DNA from 3 places in the Luteibacter sp. HAY1-4A genome. Region 1 is predicted to be linked to each of the others. Evidence: predicted binding sites of a transcription regulator. Region 1 holds the regulator's gene; each other region holds the start of a gene.
The links. The regulator FliA, encoded in region 1, starts transcription of late flagellar genes. The targets are predictions, from matches to a motif close to TAAAGTTTNNCNNNCNNNGGCCGATAA.
Positions count from the first base shown of each region.

Region 2: ACPYOD_RS01640 (GGDEF domain-containing protein) is a predicted target of FliA. The motif match lies at 1,744-1,770, and genes of this name have one in related genera.
Region 3: ACPYOD_RS06495 (GGDEF domain-containing protein) is a predicted target of FliA. The motif match lies at 2,516-2,542, and genes of this name have one in related genera.

Region 1 is NZ_JBNDHZ010000010.1:33,964-38,085, reverse strand. Features, by position in the region: gene flhF (flagellar biosynthesis GTPase FlhF) at 1-761, shown strand, start outside; gene ACPYOD_RS04915 (P-loop NTPase) at 810-1,685, shown strand; gene ACPYOD_RS04910 (RNA polymerase sigma factor FliA) at 1,682-2,413, shown strand; gene cheY (chemotaxis response regulator CheY) at 2,445-2,846, shown strand; gene ACPYOD_RS04900 (protein phosphatase CheZ) at 2,856-3,497, shown strand; gene ACPYOD_RS04895 (chemotaxis protein CheA) at 3,505-4,122, shown strand, end outside.
Region 2 is NZ_JBNDHZ010000003.1:66,903-71,024, reverse strand. Features, by position in the region: gene ACPYOD_RS01650 (nitrilase-related carbon-nitrogen hydrolase) at 1-1,126, opposite strand, end outside; gene ACPYOD_RS01645 (TetR/AcrR family transcriptional regulator) at 1,110-1,691, opposite strand; gene ACPYOD_RS01640 (GGDEF domain-containing protein) at 1,828-2,778, shown strand; gene serA (phosphoglycerate dehydrogenase) at 2,775-4,010, opposite strand.
Region 3 is NZ_JBNDHZ010000014.1:9,733-13,854, forward strand. Features, by position in the region: gene pgaD (poly-beta-1,6-N-acetyl-D-glucosamine biosynthesis protein PgaD) at 1-105, shown strand, start outside; gene egtB (ergothioneine biosynthesis protein EgtB) at 110-2,275, opposite strand; gene ACPYOD_RS06495 (GGDEF domain-containing protein) at 2,576-4,087, shown strand.

The sequences.
Region 1 (4,122 bases):
CCGAGCTGCCGCCCGGCATGACCCCCGACCAGGCGCGTTACCTGCCGCTGGGCCTGCTCTCGCGCAACATCCGCACGAGCGGCCGCAACTTCGACACGGTGGGTGGCGGCGTCACGGCGCTTGTCGGCACCACCGGCGTCGGCAAGACCACCACGATCGCCAAGCTCGCCGCGCGCGCCGTGCTGCGCCATGGCGCATCGAACGTTGCGCTGATCAGCGCCGACCAGTACCGCATCGGCGCCGGTGCCCAGCTCGAACATTACGGCCGCCTGCTTGGCGTGCGCGTGTTCAATGCCCACGACGCCACCAGCCTGCGCAACGTGCTGCTCCAGTTGCGCGGCCGGCACACCGTGCTCGTTGATACCGCCGGCCTGGCCGGCAACGATCCCAAGCTGCAGCAGCAATTCGAAACCCTGCGCGCTACGTCCGACGTGCGCGTATGCCTTGTGCTGGCGGCCAATGCGCAGGCGCAGGCCATCGACAGTGCCATTCGCGCCTACGCGCCGCTGGCACCGCAGAGCGCCATCCTCACCAAGCTCGACGAGGCGCCGTTGATTGGTGGTGCACTCTCGGCCCTGATCCGCCACAGCATGCCGCTGGACTACACGACGGACGGGCAGCGCGTGCCCGAGGACATCGCCTCGGCGGACGCGCGCAAGCTGGTCTGTTTCGCGGCCCAGCTGCTGAAGCAGCACAACGAAGAACCCGACGACGCCTTGCTGGCCGAACGTTTCGGCACGGCGACCGCCGCACTGGCCTGACGGCCCCACGGAACACAGACAGAACACATACGGGCAGTGACTTCCTTCATGAGCACACACGTCGATTCCACCCAGGCCGCCGGCCTCAACTGGCTCGCCGACCGTCGTCCCACCCGCAGCATCGCGATCGCGGGCGGCAAGGGCGGCGTCGGCAAGACCACGGTGGCGGTCAACCTCGGCATGGCGCTCGCGATGGGTGGCCGTGACGTCCTCCTCCTGGACGCGGACCTCGCCATGGCGAACATCGACGTCCTGCTCGGCCTGCAGCCCACGCGCCACCTGGGCCACATGCTGGAAGGCGACTGCCGCATCGAGGATCTGATCCTCGAAGCCGCTCACGGCCTGAAGGTGATCCCGGCCACGTCCGGCACGCGGCGCATGGCGCAGCTGCCGAACATCGAGCACGCCGCGGTCATCCGGGCGTTCGACGAATACCCGCTGGCTCCGGAGTACCTGATCGTCGATACCGCCGCCGGCATCTCCGACAGCGTGTCGATGTTCGCGGCGGCCTCGGACGAGGTGGTGGTGGTGGTCTGCGACGAACCCGCGTCGCTCACCGACGCCTACGCGCTGATCAAGGTCATGAGCCGCGAGTTCGACGTCAACCGCTTCCGCATCGTGGCGAACATGGTCCGCCACGCCCAGGAGGGCCGCCAGCTGTTCGAGAAGCTGTCCCGGGTGACCAATCGCTTCCTCGACGTGTCCCTGGATTTCATGGGCATGGTTCCGCACGACGAATACCTGCGCCAGGCCATCCGCCGCCAGTCGGCCGTGGTCGACGCATGGCCGAGCAGCCGGTCCGCGGTCGGATTCAAGAATCTGGCCAGGTCGGTCGATACATGGGGTGAACCCGAACCCCGGGCACAGGGTCGCATCGGCTTTTTCGCCGAGCGGTCCCACTTGGGAGGAGGGCTGCCACTGTGAGCGTCGCGACCGAATATCTGGAAATCACGCGTATCCCGGCGGATCAACTGGTAAAGACCCACGCGCCGCTGGTGCGCCGTATCGCCTATCACCTGATGGGCAGGCTGCCGCCAAGCGTGGATGCGAACGACCTCATGCAGGCCGGAATGATCGGACTGCTCGAGGCCGCAAGAAATTACTCGCCGACTCGCGCGGCCAGCTTCGAAACCTATGCGGGTATCCGCATACGTGGCGCCATGCTGGACGAACTGCGCAAGACGGACTGGACCCCGCGCTCCGTCCACCGGAAGTTGCGCGAGGTGGCGGAGGTGACGCGGCAGATCGAAAACGAGACGGGTGGCGACGCCGAAGACGCCGAGGTGATGAAGCGGCTGGGCATCGACGCCATGGAATACAACCAGATCCTGGCGGACGCGGCGAGCGCGCGGTTGTTGAGCCTGACGGCGCCGGAAGGCGACGAGGGCGCGGCGATCGACGTAGCCGATCCGGACGCGACGGGTCCGGAAGGCATGTTCGAGCAGGAAGGCCTGCGGGACGCCCTGGCGCAGTCGATCGACGGGCTGCCCGAGCGCGAAAAGCTGGTCATGTCGCTGTACTACGATGAAGAACTCAACCTGAAGGAAATCGGTGCGGTGCTGGGTGTGAGCGAGTCGCGGGTGTGCCAGATCCACGGCCAGGCCCTCATTCGCCTCCGTGCACGCATGTCGGGTTGGAAAGACAAGCATTGACGAACGCGCAGTAGCAAGGCGGAGATAAGTTTTGGACAAGAACATGAAGATCCTCGTGGTGGACGATTTCTCCACCATGCGACGCATCGTCAGGAACCTCCTGGTGGAACTGGGTTTCACCAACACCCTGATCCAGGAGGCCGAGGACGGCAACGCCGCATTGGCACTGCTGCGCGCGCAGCCGATCGACCTCGTGGTCACGGACTGGAACATGCCGAACATGACCGGCATCGACCTGCTCCGCGCCATTCGCGCCGACGCGGCCCTGAAGTCGCTGCCGGTGCTGATGGTCACCGCGGAAAACAACCGCGACCAGATCATCGCCGCCGCGCAGAGCGGCGTGAACGGCTATGTCGTCAAGCCGTTCACCGCGGTCACGCTGAAGGAAAAACTCGACAAGATCTTCGAACGACTCGCTGCGGCCGCGGGCTAAGGAACGACGATGAACACCATGCTTTCCACCGGCCACGACGTGGCACCCGAACTGCGCGAGCTGCTTGGCGCCGACGATCCGGCCGCCTTCGAGCAAGCGCTGGACAACCTCCTGCGCACGCGCGAACAACACCTGTTCCTGGCGCTCGGCCACCTCGCGCGCGACCTGCACGAGTCGGCCCGCCGCCTCGCGGCCGACATTTCCCACGACGGCGTGCCGGGCAACATGAGCGATGCGCGCAAGCACCTGCGCGACGTGCTTGAAATGAGTTCGCAGGCGGCCCATCGCACACTCGACTTCAGCGAAAAGCTGCGTCCTCAGGCCCAGGCGCTCGCCCGCCAGGCCGATGAAGTGCTGGTGCTCGACCAGGCCGATCCGGCCTTCGCCACCAATGCCACGGCGCTCGCCGTGCGCGTGGGCGACTTCGCGCAAAGCTGCGACATCGGCTTCGGCGAGATGGTCGAAGCCCAGTCGTGGCAAGACCTCTCCGGCCAGCGCGTGGCCCAGGTGGAGGCCTTCATGGCCAAGGTCGAGTCCTCGCTGGTGGAACTCGTGCGCCTCACCGGCTCGCTCGCGGGCGGGTCGGCGCCGGCCGCCGACAAGGTCAGCCAGGACGAAGTGGATCGCCTCCTCAGCGAATTCGGCTTCTGAGCGCCCTATGAGCGTGGAGCTGGACAACGAGCTGCTCAACGTCTTCCTGATCGAGGCGCGGGAACTGCTCGAGAGCCTGGGCGAGCAGCTCGTGGACCTCGAGTCTTCGCCGGAAGACGCCGAACTGCTGAACGCGGTATTCCGCGCGTTCCACACCGTGAAGGGCGGTGCGGGCTTCCTCGGCCTCAATCCGATGGTGGAGCTCTGCCACCGCGCCGAGGATCTCCTGAACGAGGCGCGCAACGGAGCCATCGTGCTCAACGCGGGCTTCATGGACGCCTTGCTGGAGTCGCTCGACCTTCTCAACGACATGATGCGTGCCGCCGACGGCGGCATGCCGATCGATGCCGCGCCGCGTTCGCTGCTCGATCGCCTGCTCATTCCGGGCCGCGCCGTATCGGCGCCTCCGGTGGCGCTCACCGCACCGGTGGCCGCGCCCGCCGCCGGCACCGTGCCGTCGCGCCCGTACGATCCCATCGAAGACGAATTCGAGGCGATGCTCGACGCCGCGCGCAGTGAGCGCGAGCCCGCGCCTGCTTCGTCGGGCACCATTTCCGACGACGAGTTCGAGGCGCTGCTCGATTCCCTCTACGGTACCGGGGCACCCGGGGCCGAGCCGGATGCA
Region 2 (4,122 bases), on a different contig from region 1:
CGGGCACCAGCAGCAACTGCGCGTTCCGTTGCCCGTAGGCGACGGCGAAATCCTGGAAGTCCATGTCCTTGCAGATGGCGAGGCCGGTGCGCGGCGTGCCGTTCAGCATCTGGAAGTCGTTCCCCGGCGTGAACCTGTCTTCGAAACCGGGAATCAAGTGGTGCTTGTCGTACATCACCGGGGAGGGCGCGTTCGGTTGGAAAACCATCGCCATGTTGCGTTCGGAGCCGTGCGCTCCCTGGAAGTCGACGCCCACGTTGACGATGATGCCATGCCGTTGCGCGAGCCCGGCGAAGGCAGGGATGGCCGAGGACGTGGCGAAGCTGCCTTCCGGTATCACGACCACCTGCGCGCCCTGGGCCGCGAGGCGGTCCATCGCCGCGAGGTAGCGATCCTGGCGGGCCGTGCCTTCCGGCGAATCCACCGAGACCAGCTTGCCGGTCTGCTCGAGCGAAACGAGTCCGATGCGAACGCTCGATGTCGCCGGCGTATCGAGTCGCCAAAAGCCATAAACGAGGGCGAGCACGAGGATCAGCAGCGATGCGCCGGCGATCGCGCCCTTGGCCCGGCGAGTCGCCTGCGCGGCACCCAGCATCGCCACCGCGGTCACGACAAGCATGAGCAACGTGCCGATGCCCCAGATGCCCGTGAGCGCCGCTACCTGGATCAGCGGCAATGCATCCATCTGCGTATAGCCGATATCGAAGAAGGTGCCGTGCGGCGAAAGCAGGTTGTTGACGAATGCCAGGGTCACCCACATCGCCGGGACGGCGAGCACCGCGGCGAACGGGCGGCCCCGCAGGAGAAGGCGCCTATGCAGCAGCACGCAGAGCGCGAACATCAATCCCGGCAAGACCATCGCGTAGATGACCACGCCCACGGGCAGGCGAATGTGGGTGTACATGTACGACCACAGGTTGCCCGAGCCAACCGCCATGGCGAGGAAGGCGGCGGCGACTGCCCACGGCGTACGCACCCGCGACGCCAGCCAGAGCACGGGGAGGGGCGCCAGCCACGTCGCCCACCACACCGGATGCGTGCCACTCCCGAACCACCAGCCAATCGCCGTCAGTGCGGTAGCCAGCAACCAGGTCGGGACTACGGAACGTTCAAGTCGCGATAGCATCGATCAGTCTTCCCGTGGATGCGAGATAGAAGGCCCGGAAACGCTTCTCGTCGTAGCTGAAGCGGCCCGCCCGGTACAACGCGATAAGGCCGTGCGCATGCGCCCACAGGTCCATCGCCAGGTCCCATTCGTCGAGCTTGCGGAACGCGCCGCGCGACATCCCTTCCACGATCGCGTCGGCGATCAGGTTCAGTGTGGGCGAACGGCGCGCGCGGAAATCCTCGGGAAAGCGCCTGGCGTCCTCACGGGGAAGCCCGAAGGCGTGGTCGAAAAGATGCGGATGGGCCAGCGCGTAGTCGAGGTACGAGCCGAGCATGGCCAGGAGGCGCTGCCGCGGAGTGCCCTGGCCCGCGTGGTCGGTCCAGGTGCGGGCCGCCTCCTCGAAACTGTCGTCGGAGAGCCGCGCGAGAAGCGCTTCACGATTGGGGAAATGGCGGTAGATCGCCATGGCCGAGAGGCCCACCTCGGCCGCGACGCGGCGCATGGAAACGGCGTCCGCACCTTCCGCGTCGAAGATGGCGTGGGCGGCGGCGAGGATGCGGTCGGAGGTGTTGGCTGGCGACATGTATACACTGTAAACATGTCGCCAGCCACGGCGCAAGTGCGGGAGGGAGGGGTCAAGTCCTGGGCCGCACGGCCGATACCACAGCCATAACGGCGCGATCTCCGCGTCCCGGCAAAGTCCCGAGCGAGCGCAGGCCATGAGCATCGAAGACGCACTCCTCGGCGAGGACACCGGGGTCTACAAGACCCTGCTCGAATCCACGCGCGCCATTCCCTGGAAGATCGACTGGGCGACGCTGCGCTTTGCGTATATCGGCCCGCAGATCGAGGAACTGCTCGGCTGGAGCCCCGAATCGTGGGCCACGGTGCAGGACTGGGCCGACCGCATGCATCCCGAAGACCGCGAACGGGTTTTCAATTTCTGCGTGGCCCAGTCGCAGGCGGGCATGGATCATGAAGCGGACTATCGCGCCCTGCGCAAGGACGGGGAGTTCGTGTGGATCCGCGACGTGGTGCACGTGGTGCGCAATCCGGACGGCACGCCGAACGCGCTGATCGGCTTCATGTTCGACATCAGCGAGCGCAAGCGCACCGAGGAACGGCTGCTGGACATGCAGCGCGAGCTGGAAGAGCTGTCGTACAAGGACGGGCTAACCGGCCTCGCCAACCGCCGCCGCTTCGACATGATGATGGACGCGGAATGGCGTCATGCCCAGGGACTGCGCCAGCCGGTGTCGGTCATCGTGCTCGATATCGATTACTTCAAGCAGTACAACGACCATTACGGCCACCTCGAAGGCGACGAGTGCCTGAAGCGTGTGGCCAGGGCGCTGGAAGGCATCCTTCGCGGGCCGCGCGACATGCTTTGCCGTTTCGGTGGCGAAGAGTTCGTGCTGTTGCTGCCGGACACCGACGAGGGTGCGGCCATGGCCCAGGCATGGCGTTGCCTCGACCTCATCGACAAGGCACTCATCCCCCATGCCGGTCACGGTCCTGGCAAGCGCCTGACATTGAGTGCGGGCGTGAATACCGTGGTGCCGAAAGAGCACGACGAGGTCACCCCGTTCCTCGCCGCGGCCGACCGGCGCCTCTATCTGGCGAAGGAACGCGGCCGCGCGCGGGTGGTTTCCGACGACGGCGTGCTCTAGTAGAGCGCGCGCGTCTTCAGCGTGCCGTCGATGGCCGCGAGTTCGTTGCGTAGGGCGGCCGCGTGTTCCTCGGTGGTGGTCACGTCGATCACCACGTAGCCCACCTGCGGCGAGGTTTGCAGGTACTGGCCGTCGATGTTCACCGCCGCGCGAGAGAACACCTCGTTCACCCGCGACAGCACGCCTGGGATGTTCCGGTGGATGTGCAGCAGCCGGCGGCTCGTGGCGTGGCCGGGCAGAGACACTTCGGGGAAATTCACCGCCGAGAGCGTGCTGCCGTTGTCGCTGTAACGGACCAGCTTCGAGGCCACCTCGATGCCGATGTTCTCCTGGGCCTCGGCGGTGCTGCCGCCCACGTGCGGCGTGAGGATCACATTGTCCATGCCCACCAGCGGCGACACGAAGGGATCGTCGTTGCCCTTGGGCTCCACGGGGAAGACGTCGATCGCCGCGCCGGCAAGGTGCTTCGAGCGCAGGGCGTCGGCCAGGGCATCGATGTCGACCACCGTGCCCCGCGACGCGTTCACGAGCATGGAGCCCGGACGCATGCGGGCGATCTCGGCGGCGCCGATCAGGTTCTTCGTCTGCGGCGTTTCGGGCACGTGCAGGGTGACCACGTCGGCGCGTTCGAGCAGGTCTTCAAGGCTGGCCGCCGCCCGGGCATTGCCCAGGGAAAGCTTCGCCTCGATGTCGTGGAAGATGACGCGCATGCCCAGCGATTCGGCGAGCACGCCGACCTGCGTGCCGATGTGGCCATAGCCCACGATACCCAGCACCTTGTCGCGAACCTCGAAGCTTCCGGCGGCCGACTTCGACCAGCCGCCGCGGTGGCACAGGGCATTCTTCTCGGGAATGCGGCGCACGAGCAGGATGGTCTCGGCGATGACCAGTTCGGCGACGCTGCGGGTGTTCGAATAGGGCGCGTTGAACACGGGCACGCCGAGGCGCTCCGCTTCGGCCGTGTCGACCTGGTTCGTGCCGATGCAGAAGCAGCCCACGGCGATGAGGCGGCGGGCTTCCGCCAGCACGGGCGCGGTGAGCTGGGTGCGGGAGCGGATGCCCACGATATGGGCATCGGCGATACGCTCCAGCAGTTCGTCCTCGGGCAGCGACTTCTCGTGGAACTCGATCTGCGAATAGCCCGCCTGGCGGAAGGTATCCAGCGCGCTGCGGCTGACGCCTTCGAGCAGCAGGACCTTGATGTCTTCCTTCGGGTACGAGGTGCGCGTCATGGCGGTACTTTCAGTTCCACGGGAGGAACGGCCACTATGCCAGAACCCGGCGGCCATGTTGCGGCGCACCCAAAGGGCTGGCACGCTCGGCACGACACCCTGGTGAGCTTCC
Region 3 (4,122 bases), on a different contig from region 1:
GCCATCGGGGCATCCACGGAGGATGCCATGAGGGTTCAGGCGCACCGTCGTGCCGTCGTGAGCGTTTCGGCGGACGGCTTCATGACCGTCGACGATGCGACCTGACTGCTCACACCGCCTTCAGCACGAACACACCGAAAGCCGGGTCCGGCGAGATCCAAGAGCGCTCGACCCCCCATCCGCCAGCCGCCGCCAGGCGCGCAAGGGAGGCCGGCGTGAACTTGTGCGAGTTCTCGGTGTGGATGGATTCGCCGGCCGCGAACGCGAACGCCTGCCCGGCCACCGTGACGCTTTGTGCCTCGCGACTCACGAGATGCATCTCGATGCGTTCGAAAGCCGGGTTCCAAAGCGCGCGATGCTCGAACGATTCCGGATCGAAGTCGCCACCGAGTTCCCGGTTGATGCGGACCAGCACATTGCGGTTGAACGCCGCGGTCACGCCTGCCGCATCGTCATAGGCGGCCAGCAGCACGTCGAGGTCTTTCACCTGGTCGGCGCCGACGATGAAGTGTGCATCGGCACCGAGCCGTTGGCGCACCGAACGCAACAACGCCACCGCTTCGTCCGGCGTGAAATTGCCGATGGTGGAACCAGGGAAGAATGCGACCAGCGGGCGGCCGGCGACGGCGTGCGGTACCTCGATGCCCTGCGTGAAATCGCCCACCACCGGCTGTACGGCCAGCGCCGGGTACGCCTCGCGCAATCTTGCCACGGCACCGTCGAGCGCGTCGGCGCTGATGTCCACCGGCACATAGGCGGAGATCCAGGGTGCCGCGTCGAGCAGCACGCGGGTCTTGTCGCTCGCACCACTGCCCAGTTCCAGCAGCACTGCGTCTTTCGGTATCGACTCGGCGAGCACCGGTGCGATGTCGCGAAGAAGTGCCGTCTCCGTGCGGGTCGGATAGTACTCGGGCGTCACGCAGATGGCTTCGAACAACTCCGAGCCCTTGCCGTCGTAGAAATACTTCGGGGAGAACGCCTTGGGCGACGACGAGAGCCCGGCCAGCGTGTCGCGCAGGAAGGTCAGGCGCTCCCGATCGGGTGAGCTTCCGGGATCGCGGGCGAGACGGACGCCGCTGAACATCCAGCGCTGCCCATGCCGGTAGAAGTTGCGGTACGAGACGCGCGAATGGCCCGGCGGCGTAACGCTGGCGCCACCACGCAGCACCATCTGCCCGCTCATGAACTTACCGTTGTATTCGCCCACGGCGTCGTCCGCCGCACGAAATCCCGGATACGGCGCATAGGCGCTGGAGGTCCATTGCCAGGCCACATCGTCGACCTGGTCCAGGTCCGCGCGGGTGCGCACGGCGTGCTCCCATTCGGCCTCCGTGGGCAGGCGCGCCCCCGCCCAGCGCGCGAATGCCTCGGCCTCGTAGTAGCTGACATGGGTCACCGGCGCGTCGGGGTCCACGGGCCGCCAGCCACCCGGCGTCATGTGCGACCAGGCCTGGCCGTCGTGCTGCCAGTAGAGCGGCGCCTCCCAGCCTTCGGCCTGGCACTGTGCCCAGCCGTCCGACAGCCACAGGTCTGCCCGGCGATATCCGCCCAGCGCCATGAAGGCGAGCCACTGCCCGTTGGTGACCAGCCGGTCGGCGATTTCGAACGGTTCCAGCCAGACCGTGTGCGCGGGGCCCTCATTGTCGAAGGCGAACGCTTCGTCCCGCGCCCCGACGCGGACAGGGCCACCCGTTACGGAACGGAAGCGTCCGGAGGGGCCAGCCTCGGGCGCCTTCCACGCCGGATCGAAGGCCGGTTTCAACGGCGATTGCGCGAACAAGTGCTGCACGTCCATCACCAGCAGTTCCTGGTGCTGTTCCTCGTGCGCGAATCCGAGGCGCATGAGCGCTTCCAGTTCCGGCGAAAGCTCGCTCCCGAAGAACGTGCGCATATGCCGGTCCACATGATGGCGGTAGGCCAGCACGTGCGGGATGGCCGGACGCGTGAGCAGGCCGCGCAGCGGCCGCGGATGGCGCGGTCCGACCGCTTCGTAGTAGGAGTTGAACAGGTAGCCGAAGTCGGCGTCGAAAACTTCGTAGCCGGGGAGGTTCGGCCCCAGCAGGAAGGTCTCGAAGAACCACGTGGTGTGGGCCAGATGCCACTTGGCCGGACTGGCATCGGGCATCGACTGCACGACCATGTCTTCCGGTCCGAGCGATGCCACGAGTGCCTCGGTACGTGCCCGCACGGCGTCGTACCGTTCGGCGAGCGAGAGGAGGCTGGCATTGGCACAGGCGGCGCCGGGCGCCATGGATGTGTCGACGAGGGCTTGCATGAGGAGCTCCCTGGCTGGAACGGTCAGTCCCGGGCGAGCTCGAAGCCCACGCGGCTGGATCGCACATCCTGCGATCCGGCGCCGGTGAATCCAAGCCGACAAACGGGAACAGGTGACGTTACCCATTCGCAAAGATACGTTCTTGGATCACTCAATCGCTTTGACACGCTGCACCATGGTTTCCTGGGAACGACTTAACACCTGGGCGGCAGATCCGCCCGTAACATCGCTCCATGGCTCTAAATTTCCCGTCCGCCCGGCCGATATGACTATTGTGTTGCAGGTGGCGGGAGGCTCGCCATGAAATATCCGATCATCGCGGCAACCATCATCGCGGCCCACGCGGCGGCGCTCGTGCTCTTGCCTGCCGCAGGCATGGCCATCTCCTATACGTTCTTCTTCTCCGTGGCCGCCCTGGCCATGGCCAGCGTGCTGGTCGCCTGGCATCGGGAAGGCCCGCCCAGGGACCGCCGGTGGTGGCTACTGTTAGCCAGCCTGGCCCTGTGGACGGTGGGCATGTCGCTTTCCGCCCGACAGAACTACGTGCTGGAAAACTCGAACCCGGCCCCCGGCGACAGCATGTTCTTCTACATCCTGTACGTGCTGCCGGTCCTCGTATCCGTCTCGTCCGCGCCCGTGGCGGCGCGGAAGAAAACGGCGATGGCCATCGACCTGGTCCTGGCGACGCTGCTCGGCGTGCTTTTCTACATCCGCACGTTCTCCATCGTGTCCCTGGAGGGTGCGGTCGGCACGCAGGCGGCGGTGGACGTCGCATACATGCTCGACTTCGAGAACTCGTGTCTCGCCGTGGCTGCCCTCCTGCGCTACGTGGCCACCGACCGGCCGGACGACCACTTCTACTTCCGCGGCGTCTCCGCCTTCTTCGTCACTTACGCGATCTCCGGTTACTTCTACAACCACCATGTCGCACTGGCCGGCCATCCCGAATTCGGCACGTCGCCGTGGGACGTGCTGCTCGACCTCCCCTTCCTCGCGCTCTTCCTCGCCGCCGCCACGCGCATGCCGCAGCGCTACTGGCATGCCCCGGTGTACCTGGTGCGCTTTGTCCAGAGCGCCAGTCCCACGTTCCTCGCCATGAGTGTGCTTGGCTTCGGGCTGATGGTGATTCCCGGGTACCCGCTCCTCGGTATCTGCGGCGCCATCGCGGCGGTCATCGGCATCGGGCTGCGCGGCACACTGGCCCAGGTGGACCTGGTCGAGGAGGAATTCCGCCTCGTTCGCAGCCGCGACGAACTGCAAGGGCTCGTCTTCGTCGACAGCCTCACCGGCCTGGCCAACCGGCGCGCGCTCGACGAGCGCCTGCTGCGCGAATGGCACCGGCCAGGGCAGCAGGAACCGATTGCCCTGCTCATGCTCGACGTCGACCACTTCAAGGAATTCAACGACCGCTACGGCCATCTCGCGGGCGACGAATGCCTGCGCACGCTTGCCTCGGCACTGCTGCGGCGGGGACTGCGTGCCGGCGACTTCATCGCCCGTTTCGGCGGCGAGGAATTCGCCGTCGTGGCGCCCGGCACCACCCTGCCTGACGCACTCGCGCTCGCAGAAGGCCTGCGCAAGGAGGTCCAGTCGCTGTCCATCGTGCATCCGCTCAGCTCGTTCGGCGTCGTGACCGTCAGCATCGGCGTGGCGGCCGCCAACGCGAGTTCGGAAAGCGGCCCGCTCGATCTGCTCAACGCGGCCGATCGCGCGCTCTACCGTGCGAAGCAGGCAGGCCGCAACCGGGTGGCCAGCCAGGACGACGTCCGTGCGAACGCCATACGCATGGATGGTTCGCGCTATACCGGTTAACCCCTTTTCGCCTTTTCCTGCGTTTCACCGTCATG